Regions from separate parts of the Ensifer sp. ENS08 genome, predicted to be linked through region 2. Evidence: predicted binding sites of a transcription regulator. Region 2 holds the regulator's gene; each other region holds the start of a gene.

Region 1 (4,948 bases), on a different contig from region 2:
TTTCCCCGGGCCAGATGGAGCGATGATAGGCGCAATTGGTTTATTCCGGGCAAGACTGCCGACCGCCGGTTTACCAGATGGATGGACGGCCAATTGTCGGAACGAGATCCGTTCGGTGAATCAAAGGGCAGGGACGCTTACGACTTCGATCCCATCGGCAGTCCGTATCTGGAGGCAGGCGATGACCTTTGCCTGCGGACACCTTTCTCCCGCACCATCGTTGAGGAATTGCGACAGGTGCCGTGGGCGCATTGGGATGACAATTCCAGGACGTGGCATGTTCCGTTCCGCTCCTACGAGGAATTGCGGAAACGGTGGCCTGTGATCGAAGCGGCCGCCCGCCGCAATGAACCGGATGCACGAAAGCAACGCCGACTTGCGTCGCGGGGGTCCGCCGAGGAACTGGAAGCGAGAAGTCGCAGCGTCGAACGGAGAAGACGGCGATACCCTGTTCCTGCGGTTTTTCCACCACAGCTCGGGCGTGCCGTCTCCACTGAAACTTACGGCGTCGTAATATTCATCGGGATTTCACAGGAGATTGTCCCTCGAACTTTCTCCTGCTCGTATCCATTCATGAACAATAGCCTGATGGAGTTTGTCTGGGCCTCCTGGCGGCCCGCAACACTGTCGGAATTGATCTCTGTATGGCCGGCACGCACCGGTCCCCATCATCGAAGCGGCTGGTGGCTTCCAGATCTGGAGGAATTGCGGGTTTCCAGGAAACAGGCCCGAACTCAAGAGCGCCGGCGCGCGGCATCCCGTTCTCATCGGGCGATTGCCGACGCGGGACGACCAAATGCACATTGATCGCTTTTGAAACAGGCAAAAGGTCATTCTCTGCTGACACGCCACACGACATTGCCGACATCGTCGGCAACCAGCAAACTACCCGTCTTATCGATTGCCACGCCGGCCGGGCGCCCCATGGCGCTGCCGCCTTTGCCGACGAACCCGGTGAGGACATCTTTTGGCCGGCCGCTGGGCTTGCCATTCAAAAACGGGACGAAGATGACCTTGTAGCCGCTGGGTACGCTTCGGTTCCAGGAGCCATGCTGTCCAACGAATGCGCCGTTCGAATAGGTGGGGCCGAGCGACGAGCCCCTCGAGAACACCAGTCCCAATGATGCCGTGTGGGCGCCCAGCGCGTAGTCGGGCTTGATGGCCCTTGCGACGAGGTCAGGACGCTGCGGCCTGACGCGGGTGTCGACGTTCTGGCCGAAGTAGCTGTAGGGCCAGCCATAGAAGGCGCCATCGCGCACGGATGTCATGTAGTCCGGGACGAGATCGTCACCGAGTTCGTCGCGTTCGTTGACCGCGACCCACAGCTTTCCATTCTGAGGGTTCCAGGAGAGCCCGTTGGGATTGCGCAGGCCCGAGGCGAAGGGGCGCATGTGGCCGCTTGCCTTGTCGATCTCGAGCACGGCTGCACGGTGCCGTTCGACGGCCATGCCGTTTTCGGCAACATTGCTGTTGGAGCCGACCGTAACGTAGAGCTTGCGGCCGTCCGGGCTTGCGATCACATCCTTGGTCCAATGGTGATTGAGATCGCCGGGCGGTAGATCCGCGATCTTTTGCGGCGGCGCCGTGATCCGGGTCTGTCCGTTCGAATAGGGGAAGGCGACGAGAGCGTCGGTGTTGGCGACATAGAGCTTGCCCCGCGACAGCGTCATGCCGAAAGGCGAGTTGAGACCTTCGGCGAACGTGGTCCGCAGGTCGGCCACCCCGTCGCCATCGGTGTCGCGAAGCAGCGTGATCCTGTTTGCGCTTGGTGTGGTGGCGCCAGCGCGCTTCATGGCCGCGCTCATGAAGACCTTCTTCAGGCTGAAGCCCTCGTCGTGTTTGGCCGGAGCATTGCTTTCGGCCACCAGAACGTCACCGTTGGGAAGGACGCGCAGCCAGCGCGGATGGTCAAAATTCGTCGCAAAGGCGTTGACCTTCAATCCTTTGGCAGCGAGTGGATGTTCTCCGCCCCGCCACCCGGTCGCATCGGCGATGTTGACCGTCGGGATCACGGTTGGGCGTGGTTTTGGCAGAACCGGATCCGAACCGTATCCAACCTTGCCGGTGTTGCTCGCTGTCTGCCTGGCTGAGACGTTGGCGCAACCCGCCAGTAAAGCTGCGGTTAGGAGGATGACGACTGCCGCACACGGGAAACGGTTTTGCATTGGAAGGCCTCCGCAGGGATTGGCCCATCTCATCGTGAGGCGCAACGGCGCCTCGCAACATTCCAACCACAAAACAGCAAGGGTTGCGACTTGTTCCCGGCGGTAGGAACGTTTGAAGAACTTTCCCCTGTCACAATGCCTGTAAGCGGCCTATAAGACACGAATGGTTCAGCGAGCTGGAAGTGCAGATCTCCCTCTTCATGGCGGCAGGGTTCCCCCGTGGCTCGGCGATCGCATGACGAAGCTCGGGACGATCATCGCCGAAGCCATCGTCATCGAATACGGCCGTGACGAGTTTCTGCGCCGTCTGGCCCATCCTTTCTGGTTCCAGTCCTTCGGCTGCGTCATGGGCATGGATTGGCACTCATCAGGCATCACCACCAGCGTCATCGGCGCTCTCAAGCGCGGTCTCGCTCCTCGTTCGCGGGATCTCGGGATAAGCGTCTGCGGCGGTCGCGGACGACATTCGCGGCAGACGCCAGACGAACTGATCGCCATCGGCAACCGCGTCGGCATCGATGGTGCCGGCCTTGCGGCCACCAGCCGGCTTGTTGCAAAGGTCGATAGTGCCGCGGTCCAGGACGGCTTCGACCTCTACCTGCACGGTTTCATCGTCGCTGACGATGGCAAATGGGTGGTGGTACAGCAAGGCATGAACGGCGATAAACGCCAGGCCCGGCGCTATCATTGGTTGTCGGAGGGCGTTTCCAGCTTCGTCGACGCTCCCCATGCGGCGATCGAGGGAAAAGGTCAGGGGGAAATCGTCAATCTCGCAGACAGACGGGCTGCCGCATCACGCCACGGGCAGCTTGAGCTTTTGGCATCGCTTGGGCCTGACCGAATTGTCCGGGAAGTCGTCGCTCTGGATCCAAAGGGTAAACCGAAGGAGGCCGATCAGCCGTTGCTCCCACATCTCGTGATGCCGGCACATCACGACGTACGGGATGAAAACGTCAACATGCGACGGCTGCATGCGACACTTTCTGCGGCTGCCGATCGCGGGCCGGAAGATTTCGAGCAGCTTTTGATGGTTCCGGGCGTCGGTGCCCGTACGGTCAACGCGCTCGCGATGGTGGCTGAAGTCGTTCATGGCGCGCCTTGCCGTTTCGCCGATCCGGCGCGGTTTTCGCTTGCGCACGGTGGCAAGGACCGCCATCCGTTTCCCGTGCCCCTCAAGGTGTACGACCACACGATCGCGGTCATGCGATCGGCCGTGACGAAAGCGCGGCTCGGACTTGGCGAGGAACTGGAGGCGCTGAAGCGCCTTGACGACCAGGCACGGCAGCTCGAAAGATACGCCACCGGCCCGGACCTCAAGGAAATTGTTGCCGGAGAGTTTCGCCACTCGCCCGAATGGGGCGGTCGCAGTGTGTTTGGATGGGAGGAGACTGGCGGATCGGCCGAGCAGAAGTCGCTGGAACCGACGCCGTCGAACGCTCACCGTCAGGCACGCTAGAAAATCGAGTGGCCGGCGCTGGTTCAGCGAGATGAGCTTCAGTCGAGGGGCGGGAGCGAGATATTCCTTGGGGAAGGATGCCTTAGCCGATCTTCTCTCCCACCTCCAATAGATAAGCGTCATAGCCGAACAACAAATCCTGGCTCAGGTCCTTGCCGTCGAACCGCGCTATAAAGTCGTCAAGGTCGGCCTGACGCGAGAAGCCCATCGCCATGGCAGACATGCTTTCGATGTCGCCCTCTTCGTCCTCGTAAGTCGCGCTCATCTCCAGGACACCCAACCGATCGAAGTTCGCTTGCATGTGGAATGAAAGCCAGACCAGGTATTCCAGCGGGTAGCCGGGATTCCTCCCGTATGTCACCACAAAGGGATAAGCTGAACGGAACCGGCTGGCCAGAACTTCGCCATCGGTGGCAAAGACGAGCAGATCGCTATCCTCATCGAGGTTGTGAAGTTCGATTGTCAAATCATGCTTGCGCAACGCAACGTAGCCGCCAAGTTGGTCCCACGGCAAGGAAGTCAAGATGATCTCGCGCCATCGTGTGATGGCGACATCGAGATCGGTGCGGACCAAGAACATGAAGAAACCCTACAGCGTCACGACACAATCAAGAGCTTTCAGCCTTGCATAGTGCACGCTATAGTCAATAGATATTAGCGGCGCCTAAATTCATGGTAACGAGGGAGTTATCGTGATTTGAGAGGCGCCGGCGAACATCAGCTTCGCCGGCTGGCGGATCTATCGCCAGTATCCCCGCCCGGTATCGACCGATGACCGTCCCACGACGTAGCCGATGGTAAAGGCGAGGGCGCCGATCAGCAATCCGAGAGTGGTCGCGGTGTGAGGATGATCTGCTGCGGCAGTCGCGACAGCGCTCGTCTCTCTCTTCACTGCTTCGGTGGCTGTCTGCGCAGCTTTGCGAACGCCAGCGAGAGGTTCTTCGGGTGTGCCGGTAAAGCCGGCTTTTAGATCGTCGTCTTTGGCCATCGCCTTCTTCTCCTATCGCGTATGCAGGAGAAACCGAGGACAGCGCCATCGGTTCCGAATCCTTGGAAAGATCTTTTTTAAAGCACCAATTTGCTAGCGACCTTGTGCCCAGAGTTCTTCGGCAAAGTCCTAGTGGGTCGACAAGATCCGGTTGTTCAACGCTCCTTGATACGTCTTCCTGGTCGCAATTTTGTTCTCCAGCGACTCGAGGATGTCCTCGCAGAAGTCGACGTCGTAGAGTTCACGAATGGTCTGGAGACCACCGGGCGTGAACACGTTTATCTCAAGCAGCTTGTCGCCGACGATGTCGAGGCCGACCAGGAACATGCCATCTTCGAC
Region 2 (4,948 bases):
CAAGCGGACTGCCCATCACATGGCGAAAGGATCTTTCGATGACTTGGTCTGGCCGCCGCCGGCAAAGGGATCGTTGTTCGGCGCATTGCCACCGGCGCCCGCAAAGGGATCGTTCGCCGCTCCCTGACCGCCATTCGGGATCAAGGCGCTCACCGCCTCCTGGCACTTGAACATCTCGCTTACCGCCTTCATCGAATCACGCAGGCTGAGGCTCGCGACGACGCGCCCCTCGAAGGCCAGCGCCAAGGTGTTCTTGCGAACGAATTCGGTAAAGAAGTCGGTGTTGGAAAAGTTGACGACAAGGGCCTTGGCGCCGGTCAGATCAACACCGAACGCAACGGCCGGCCACTGACGACCACGGTCGAGCTGCAAGGCAACATCGTATTCCCGCTGCGGCTCGATGGATTTCCATTCGGCATTGCCGATCGAAAGAAACGCCAGGTTCGTCGATCCCCGCGGATAAAAGCCGATACGAAGGATAGCGCCGGCGTCATAGCTCGTCGCCGCGTAACACGAGCCTCCCAGGGAAGGATCGGATCCCACCGTCCAGGCGTTGATCCGTTTCCAGATATTCGAACGCCCTTCTTCGGCAGACGCCGCTCCAGCCGTGAGCAACAGGCCGAGCACCACCAACGACAATCTATGCATGCAACCACCCCACTTTCCACGCAAAGTTATCTTTTTTTAGAGGCCTGTCGAGACGGTGAAGGCCCTTCCCCGCAGGGATTTTTGCGCGCCCCAGGCCCGATGCGAAAGCTGGCAGCTCCGATGCATTCTCCGCGCCGGTCCATGAAGAACGGCCGAGACGAGGTCGAGATGGAGCGGCTGGCGCAAATCAGCCACAGCCTGCGGGCAAAGAGCTGTTGAACATGGCAGAGTGATCGCCATGCTTGCTGGACTTCGGAACGAAAGCGCGGTTCACATCGTTTACCAACCCTTAGTCCCACCCCTTCATCAAGTGGACGATCACCGTGCTTGCCGCCCTGCTTCTCGCTTCGATAGTCGCATCGCCCAATATGCCTGACGTCAAGCTCAGTGCCGCGACGGTGGATGAACTCCAGACCGATTTCGAACGGGCCGTACCGTGCCATCAGATCGATGGACGCAATGTTTGGAAGGGCGCGCTCGCGTTCTACATCCAGTCCTTCGTTTATGACGGCGATACGCCCGTTGCGACCGATGCGGCCGACGCAGTGCTTCCGGAAGACAACAGCGCCGAGACGGTGAAGGAGTTCGAAGACGCCTGCTCGGCCTCGCAAGCGACTTAAGTCTCTCCGCGAAGAGAGCCGCGATTCGTTCGAATCACGCGCGCGACCGGCCTGCCCGGCGCTGTTTTGGGACGCAACCGTCGCCGAAAACCGCCCCGCTCCCGCAAAAGTGACCAATCGACCCCCACAGAAGCAGCCAATTGCCTGAATTCACGGAATTTTAGGCACTTGCGGAACACATATGGAACAGATAGTGTCTGTTCTTGATTTGTTTCACGCCTCTGGAGCGACGTGCCATGCTGACCCGCAAGCAACAGGAATTGCTTCTGTTCATCCACGAACGCATGAAGGAGTCGGGCGTACCGCCGTCTTTCGATGAAATGAAGGATGCGCTCGACCTGGCGTCGAAGTCCGGCATTCACCGTTTGATCACGGCGCTCGAAGAACGCGGGTTCATTCGCCGGTTGCCGAACCGGGCGCGCGCGCTCGAAGTCATCAAGCTTCCGGAAGCCTACGCCGCCGGCCAGCAACAGCCGCGCAGAGGCTTCTCGCCGAGCGTGATCGAGGGCAGCCTCGGAAAGCCGCCGGCCGCCGCTCCTGCCACGCCGAAGCCGGCGCCGGTCGCCGAAAGCACGTCTGTTTCCGTCCCGGTGATGGGCCGCATCGCTGCCGGCGTGCCGATCTCGGCGATCCAGAACAACACCCATGACATTACCGTTCCGCTCGACATGATCGGCAGCGGCGAGCATTACGCCCTCGAAGTAAAGGGCGATTCGATGATCGAGGCCGGCATCTTCGATGGCGACACGGTGATCATCCGCAACGGCAACTCGGCCAATCCCGGCGACATCATCGTGGCGCTCGTGGACGACGAGGAAGCGACGCTGAAGCGCTTCCGTCGCAAGGGCGCGTCGATTGCGCTCGAAGCGGCCAACCCCGCCTACGAGACGCGCATTTTCGGACCGGATCGCGTGAAAATCCAGGGCAAGCTCGTCGGGCTGATCCGCCGCTACCATTGAATTCCAGGCAGAACGCCGAATCAAAAGAGCCTCGCCACTGAAAGTGGCGAGGCTCTTTCCATTTAAGGCGACCTGAAATCCAGATCGCTTATTCGTGGATCGTGTATTCGCCGAGTTCGCAGAGATCCTGCGTGTCCTCGGTCGTATCGAGGGCCGAGCCTTCCTCGAATTCGAATCGCATGTCGTATTTGCAGACGTCCCGCCCGTCGGCAATGGTGATCTCCATGCTCTCGCCGGGGTTCAGGACCTGCCGACCGAAAACATCGTCTTCCCATTCATTGACGCCGACCGGCGACGTATAGAAATTCGTCAGTACCGCGCCGGTGTTGTTCTTCAGCTGGAAAACCAGGTCGTCCGCGCGCGCCTCCATAGCGGTCGCCGCAAAACACGCCAACGCCGTCAGGATCAGTCTCTTTTTCATTGATGCCATTGCCTCCGTTCTTAATGTTGACGGACGCTACCGATGCGGTTGATCTCAGCGGAGTCATCGTTCCCCCTCTACCGAATTCACCGAAGCGATAAGATCCGACGGAGGCATAGGAGACGTGGCTTGCGCGGACGTGTCGCGAATTTTACCGCGCTGCCCTAAGGCAGAACGCCAAACCAAATTTAACGAGGTGAGATTATTGGAGGCCTCGCCCGGAATTGAACCGGGGTACAAGGATTTGCAGTCCTCTGCGTCACCACTCCGCCACGAGGCCTCACAGCTCGGATAACCAAGCGTTGGCGCGGATTTAGAATGATTGCAGAAAAACCGCAAGAGGCATTTTCTGAAAAACGCGCCGTCGAATTGCAGGACGGATACTTTCCACAGAACGATCGACGATGTCCGCCGATCGTCTCCCAGCTGATCTCAGCACCAGGGCGTCGGGCGCCCTTCCCACGGCCGCACGAGCCCCTCGGAAACGAGTACACGTCCAAGAGATTGGTCACCGCGGGTGACCAGGCGCAGTTTCTCGCCGGCCTTGGCATCTGATCGCCCTCCCGCCGAGATCAGCCTGAAGTCGCCTGCATTCAGCAATTCGCGCAGGCGCTGCTTGGCGTAGAAGCCGCGCGAACGCTCCTTGTCGCAGCTTGCCTGGCGGATTCGCGGTGCATCGACATCGGCGACGCGGATCGTCTCGCCATGGAAGACGAAGGTCGCGCCATCGATCACGCAGTTGTCGTTGCGAATGCCGCAAAAATAGAACTGATCGGTACGGATGGATGCCGTCTTCACCTCTTCATTGGGCCGCACGAGAGGGGTTGGCGGCGTGACGCCGACATTCACCGACGGCACCGGGGCGGCCAGGACAACCTTCGTCGCCGGGTTGGGCTTCGGATTTGGTTTGTGCCTATCCGCCTGCTGCGCAACGCGCTCCTGCGCTTCAGGAACCGCGCGCTGAGGCTTCGGCTTCGTTTCCGATCGCGATGCAAGGGCCATGACATCCGAAACCACCGGCCAGTGCCGCAAATCGGCGCGATGGTCGTAGGCCATGACGCCGCCAAGGGTGAGCGCTGCGGCCAGATACCACGGCGCCATGCCGCCCTGTTTGCTGGTGCTTCGGCCCGAACTGCGGCGTCGACGTTTCGTAGTGGCTTTGGCCATCGGTCCCCATCCTGATTCGAGACCGCATTATGCGTTTGATGGGTTGCCGAAAAGTTTTCGAGGGCACCCCAACAGAGGGGAAGACCGCGAGGAACCGGTCATTCGCCTGCGCGGCCACGGCCCTTGTTGAGAGATTCGGAATTGGTACGGGACGGCCGCGAGGAACCGAAAACTGCCGACCGCCCTGCCTCGACAACAAGATCGTTAAATCGGCGTCCGGCTCAGGAGCCGTTCGAGGAGTTGGCCTTCCCGCGCCAGCGCGCCCACCAGACGGCCAGACGACGACGGCGGCGGCGAACCGAGGGAATGTCGTGGGAAAGCACGATCAGGCCCAACGGTATCATCCAGAAGCCCAGCACGGGCAGGAAACCGAGAAAACCGCAGAACACCAGCAGCGAACCCAGCAGGATGCGCAGCAGCGGAGAGTCGGGCAGCGCGATACGCCATTTGCCCAGCACGATCTGTCGTGTTTGCGGATCAATGCCGAAATGCGTCTGCTTCCTGTTTTTATTCATCATTCCCTATCCGGCGTGTTTTCCCACAATTGGGGACTTCTCCACAGCCTCGCAACGGAACTTGTCATTTTTTTTGAAAAAAGCGCTTGGCAAATCAGAAAAGCATGCGTATTAGCAGCCTCACTTCTGAAGCGCACAGCACAACAGCGGCGCGGATGATCCCTGGTAGCTCAGCGGTAGAGCATTCGACTGTTAATCGACAGGTCGCCGGTTCGAATCCGGCCCGGGGAGCCACTTTCTAAAAGAGCCATTTGCAGCGATGCGAATGGCTCTTTTTCATTTTGCACCTATGTTCTCCAGGTGATCAATCCCCAACCTCCCGATGGTTCTTCATGACAAAGGCCGCGGCGCCGCCCATCATCGTCTGGTTCCGCAAGGATCTCCGCCTGGCCGACAATCGCGCCCTCTCGGCTGCCGCCGGCGAGGCAGCCGTCATTCCCCTCTATATTCGCGAACCCGCCGACAGCGGCAACGGTCCGCTCGGGGCGGCGCAGGCGTGGTGGCTGCACCATTCGCTCGAGGCCTTGGGCGCAAGTCTCGCGCGGCACGCTTCTCGCCTCGTTCTTCGATCAGCCGCGCCGCTTGACGTGATTGTCGAGATTGCGCACGCAAGCGGTG
Region 3 (4,948 bases), on a different contig from region 2:
GCACGGCACCATCGAGAGCCAGGCGCTCACCATCGCGCTGTCTCCGGAGACGCCACTTTCGGGTGATCTTGCAGTGACGATCGCCGTCGACCGTCTGCACTTCTTCTCGACCGAGACCGGCAAGCGGCTGGAGCGCGGCACGTCGTTTGCCAATGAAGCGCCGGTTGCAGCGCCACGCCTGGAGACCGCATCGTGATCTCCAAGACCGTCGAGCAGCTTGCCGTTCCTTCGCTTGAAACCCGCGCCAGCTTTGCCGAGATCGTGCGCACCATTGCCGCCCATGACGCAGCCATGGCCGCACGGCCGGAGATGAACAGCGTGGAGGTCGGCGGCACACCGGCCTCCGATACGCCGCTCGCCTTCCCGTTCACCGTTGCTGCCTGGAACCTGGAGCGCTGCCTGTTTCCGGCCGAAAGCGCCGCCCATCTCGCCGCGACGAACGCGCCGGTCGTCCTTCTTTCAGAGATGGACAACGGCATGGCCCGCACCGGCCAGCGTCACCCGACCGCCGAAGTCGCCGAAACACTCGGCATGCACTATGCGTATGGCATCGAGTTCATCTAGATGGGTCTCGGCTCCGATACGGAGCGTGAGTTCTGTGAGGACGAATTCAACGCCAAGGGGTTCCATGGCAATGCGCTGATGGCTGCGGTGCCGTTCTCCCGGCCCTTCATGTTGCGCCTATGGGGCGAACGCCTCTGGTTCACCGATGGCGAGCAGCCGCGCCTTGGCGAGCGCTGTGCGATCGGCGCCGTCATCGAGACGGAAGCCGGACCCTTCGTCGCCGTCTCCACCCATCTCGAGAGTGCGACGACTGCCGTCTACCGAGAGCGCCAGGTCAAGGAATTGATCGATGCACTCGACGAGACTTTCCCCGGCCTGCCGGTGATGATCGGTGGCGATCTCAATACCGGCAACCATGCCGGCGGCGATTTCGAGGCCGAAGGGCTGTTTGCCATGAGCGCCATCAGAGGCTTTACCCGCCATGGTGGGCCGCTCGACGTGATGACCACGCGGCCGAGCCTGATCACCCGCTGGCCAGAGCGGGCGATGAAGCTCGACTGGTTCCTGTCGCGCGGGCTGAAGATCGGCGAGACCACGATCATTCCTTCGCTTGACGAAACCGGCCGGCCGCTTTCGGATCACGATCTCATCACCTGCGTGATCGAAGGCTTCGAATAGGCTCGCCTCTCCTTGCCTAAGGCCCGCCCGCATTCTACATGTCGAGGGCTTTGCCAGTGCGGCAGAGGGCAGCGGTTTTCCCGTCCTCATTCGCTCCGGCGGTTTGAAATCGATCACGCTAAGCGTGATCCATGAGGGAATGGGTAGATGGCGAAAATCGTCAATGTCGGGGTCCAGATGGACCATGTGTCGGGCATCAACATTGCGGGTGACTCCACCTTCGCCATGAGCCTCGAGGCACAGTCGCGCGGCTATCGCCTCTTCCACTATACGCCGGAAAAGCTGTCGCTGCGCGACGGCAAGGTCTATGCGAGCGTGCAGCCGATGACGCTGCGCGACGTCAAGGGCGACCACTTCACGCTTGGCGAAGCCGAGCGCGTGGATCTTTCGACCATGGACGTCATCCTGCTGCGCCAGGACCCGCCCTTCGACATGGCCTACATTACCTCGACGCACCTTTTGGAACGCCTGCATCCGAAGACGCTGGTCGTCAATGATCCCGCCTGGGTGCGCAATTCGCCGGAGAAGATCTTCGTCACCGAATTCGCCGACCTGATGCCGAAGACGCTGATCACCCGCGACCCCGCTGAGATCTCCAGCTTCCGCCAGGAAATGGGCGACATCATCCTGAAGCCGCTCTACGGCAACGGCGGCGCCGGCGTGTTCCACTCGACCCGCGACGACCGCAACATGTCCTCTCTGCTCGAAATGTTCGGCCAGATGTTCCGCGAGCCCTTCATCGCCCAGGAATACCTGCCGGCGGTGCGCAAGGGCGACAAGCGCATCCTGCTCGTCGACGGCGAGCCGGTCGGCGCCATCAACCGCGTTCCGGCAGACCACGACGCCCGCTCCAACATGCATGCTGGCGGCCGGCCTGAGCCGACCGAACTGACGGCGCGTGAGAAGGAAATCTGCACCCGCATCGCGCCTGCGCTGAAGGAGCGCGGCTTCCTCTTCGTCGGCATCGACGTTATCGGCGACTACATGACCGAGATCAACGTGACGTCGCCGACCGGCATCCGCGAAGTGAAAAAGTTCGGCGGCGCCGATGTCGCGAGCCTGCTCTGGGATGCGATCGAGCGCAAGCGCGCCTGATCAAGATCTCGGCCTAGGAGCCATCTCGGGTCGATGGCGCTTGCCGCGGGCCTACGCCCGCGGCCGTTTGCCGAAACGTCCCGGGTACAGGCCCGCGCCTCCTCAAATGTTCCGTTATTGTTCTTGTTTTTGTGCGCGATCCGTGCAAGGCTTCTGCCTGCAACCCTGGGCGGTTGTGGCGCCCGATAACTGGGCTGCCTGGGCGAGGGGGCAAGCATGGTCGCGCGCGTCAGCACGGTCGCATTTCAGGGAATCGAGGGCCTGCCTGTCGATGTGCAGGTGATGGTCGCGCCGGGCAAGGTCGGCATGCAGATCGTCGGCCTGCCGGACAAGGCCGTCGCCGAAAGCCGCGAGCGGGTGCAGGCCGCCCTTCATGCTTCAGGTCTGGCGCTGCCGGCCAAGCGCGTGACCGTCAATCTTGCGCCCGCTGACCTTCCCAAGGAAGGCAGCCATTTCGACCTGGCGATCGCACTCGGCCTGATGGCAGCCCTCGGCGCCATTCCCGGCGATGCGTTGGCGCCTTATGTGGTGATCGGTGAGCTCAATCTCGATGGCACCATTGCTGCCGTTGCCGGCGCGCTTCCCGCCGCGATCGGTGCCAATGCGCTCGGCAAGGGGCTGATCTGCCCGGCCGAAAGCGGACCCGAGGCGGCGTGGGCCGGGGCCGAGATCGACATTCTGGCGCCCCGCAGCCTGATCGCAATCGCCAACCATTTCCGCGGTACGCAGGTGCTTTCGCGACCCGAGGCCGCGATCCGCTCAGGCGCATCTAACCTGCCCGATCTCGCCGATATCAAGGGTCAGGAAAGCGCCAAGCGGGCGCTCGAAGTGGCGGCCGCCGGCAACCACAATCTGCTGATGGTCGGCCCGCCCGGCTCGGGCAAGTCGATGCTCGCTGCCCGCCTGCCGTCGATCCTGCCGCCGCTCAACCCGGCCGAGCTCCTCGAAGTGTCGATGATCCATTCGATCGCCGGGCAGCTTCCGGGCGGCAAGCTCTCGGACCGGCGGCCGTTCCGCACGCCGCATCATTCCGCGACGATGGCCGCCATGGTTGGTGGCGGCTTGCGTGCCAAGCCCGGCGAGGCGTCGCTTGCGCACAACGGCGTACTGTTTCTCGACGAGTTTCCGGAATTCTCGCCGCAGGTGCTCGACGCGCTGCGCCAGCCGCTTGAAACCGCCGAATGCATCATCGCCCGCGCCAACCACCGCGTCAGCTATCCCGCCGCGATCCAGCTTGTCGCGGCCATGAACCCCTGTCGCTGCGGCATGGCCGGCGAACCCGGCCGCAGCTGCGCCCGTGGACCGCGCTGCATGTCCGACTATCAGGCACGCATCTCCGGTCCGCTGATGGACCGCATCGATATCCGCATCGACGTGCCGGCCGTCAGCGCCGCCGATCTCCTGAAGCCGGCCGCAGCCGAAAGCAGCGAGGTCGTTGCTCGTCGCGTCGCCCGTGCCCGGGCGCTGCAGATCGATCGTTTCGCCGCCCTCGGACATCCAGAGCTGACAAGCAATGCCCGCGCGTCAACCTCGATGATCGAGAAGATCGCAGCACCCGATGCGGCCGGCCTGCAGCTTCTCCGGGACGCCGCCGAAAAGATGAAATTTTCCGCCCGCGGCTACCATCGTGTGCTGAAGGTCGCCCGCACGCTTGCCGATCTCGATGGCGCAGTAACCGTCGGTCGCATCCATCTCGCCGAGGCGATTTCCTATCGGATCGCCGGGGAACGCTTGCCCGTCGCCGCATAGCGGCGTGCCTTGAAAAAAAAAGGGCGCCACGGGCGCCCTTTCCGATTGGAACTGAAGTCGGCCTGATCAGCCGCCCAGGCCATCGAACAGCACCGTCGAGAGGTAGCGTTCGGCAAAGGACGGGATGATGACGACGATGGTCTTGCCGGCATTTTCCTCGCGCTGGCCGACCTCGATTGCCGCGGTTAGAGCTGCACCGGCGGAGATGCCGACCGGCACGCCTTCGAGCTTGGCGACAAGGCGGGCGGCCTCGATCGCTTCCGCGCTGTTGACCGTGACGATCTCGTCATAGACCGTGGTGTCGAGGATCGCCGGCGCAAAGCCTGCGCCGATGCCCTGGATCTTGTGCGGCCCGGGATTGCCACCGGACAGAACCGGAGATTCCTCCGGCTCGACGGCGATTACCTTGATCGAAGGCTTGCGCGCCTTCAGCACCTGGCCGGCGCCGGTAATCGTGCCGCCGGTGCCGATGCCGGAGACGAAAATGTCGACAGCGCCGTCCGTGTCGTTCCAGATTTCTTCGGCCGTCGTCTTGCGGTGAATTTCCGGGTTGGCCGGGTTTTCGAACTGCTGTGGGATGATGGCGTCCGGCAGTGTCTCGACCAGTTCCTGCGCCTTGGCGATCGCGCCCTTCATGCCCTTGGCGCCCTCGGTCAGCACCAGCTCGGCGCCGAGCAGCGCCAGCATCTTGCGCCGCTCGACCGACATGGTCTCCGGCATCGTCAGGATCAGCTTGTAGCCCTTGGCGGCCGCGACGAAGGCGAGCGCGATGCCGGTATTGCCGGAGGTCGGCTCCACCAGCGTCGTGCGGCCGGGCGTAATCTTGCCCTGCGCTTCCAGGCTCTCGATCATCGCCACACCGATACGGTCCTTGACCGAGGCGATCGGGTTGAAGAATTCGAGCTTGGCGAGCAGGTTCGCC

Evidence for each region. The regulator LexA, encoded in region 2, represses DNA repair genes until DNA is damaged. The targets are predictions, from matches to a motif close to TGTTCNNNNTGTGTTCNG.
Region 1: a site for LexA is predicted at 2,270-2,287, ahead of IB272_RS21035 (DUF763 domain-containing protein). Genes of this name have one in related genera too.
Region 3: a site for LexA is predicted at 2,385-2,402, ahead of IB272_RS04105 (YifB family Mg chelatase-like AAA ATPase). Genes of this name have one in related genera too.

Annotation. Positions count from the first base shown of each region.
Region 1 is NZ_JACVBF010000010.1:87,006-91,953, reverse strand. Features, by position in the region: gene IB272_RS21045 (hypothetical protein) at 1-807, shown strand, start outside; gene IB272_RS21040 (sorbosone dehydrogenase family protein) at 831-2,165, opposite strand; gene IB272_RS21035 (DUF763 domain-containing protein) at 2,329-3,621, shown strand; gene IB272_RS21030 (hypothetical protein) at 3,704-4,201, opposite strand; gene IB272_RS21025 (hypothetical protein) at 4,361-4,609, opposite strand; gene IB272_RS21020 (glutathione synthetase) at 4,739-4,948, opposite strand, start outside.
Region 2 is NZ_JACVBF010000003.1:54,264-59,211, forward strand. Features, by position in the region: gene IB272_RS10210 (hypothetical protein) at 16-648, opposite strand; gene IB272_RS10215 (hypothetical protein) at 972-1,268, shown strand; gene lexA (transcriptional repressor LexA) at 1,505-2,227, shown strand; gene IB272_RS10225 (hypothetical protein) at 2,316-2,648, opposite strand; tRNA gene IB272_RS10230 (tRNA-Cys) at 2,855-2,928, opposite strand; gene IB272_RS10235 (thermonuclease family protein) at 3,081-3,815, opposite strand; gene IB272_RS10240 (hypothetical protein) at 4,037-4,330, opposite strand; tRNA gene IB272_RS10245 (tRNA-Asn) at 4,490-4,564, shown strand; gene IB272_RS10250 (deoxyribodipyrimidine photo-lyase) at 4,663-4,948, shown strand, end outside.
Region 3 is NZ_JACVBF010000001.1:877,990-882,937, reverse strand. Features, by position in the region: gene IB272_RS04120 (sn-glycerol-3-phosphate import ATP-binding protein UgpC) at 1-196, shown strand, start outside; gene IB272_RS35565 (hypothetical protein) at 193-564, shown strand; gene IB272_RS04115 (hypothetical protein) at 565-1,182, shown strand; gene gshB (glutathione synthase) at 1,330-2,277, shown strand; gene IB272_RS04105 (YifB family Mg chelatase-like AAA ATPase) at 2,494-4,026, shown strand; gene cysK (cysteine synthase A) at 4,093-4,948, opposite strand, start outside.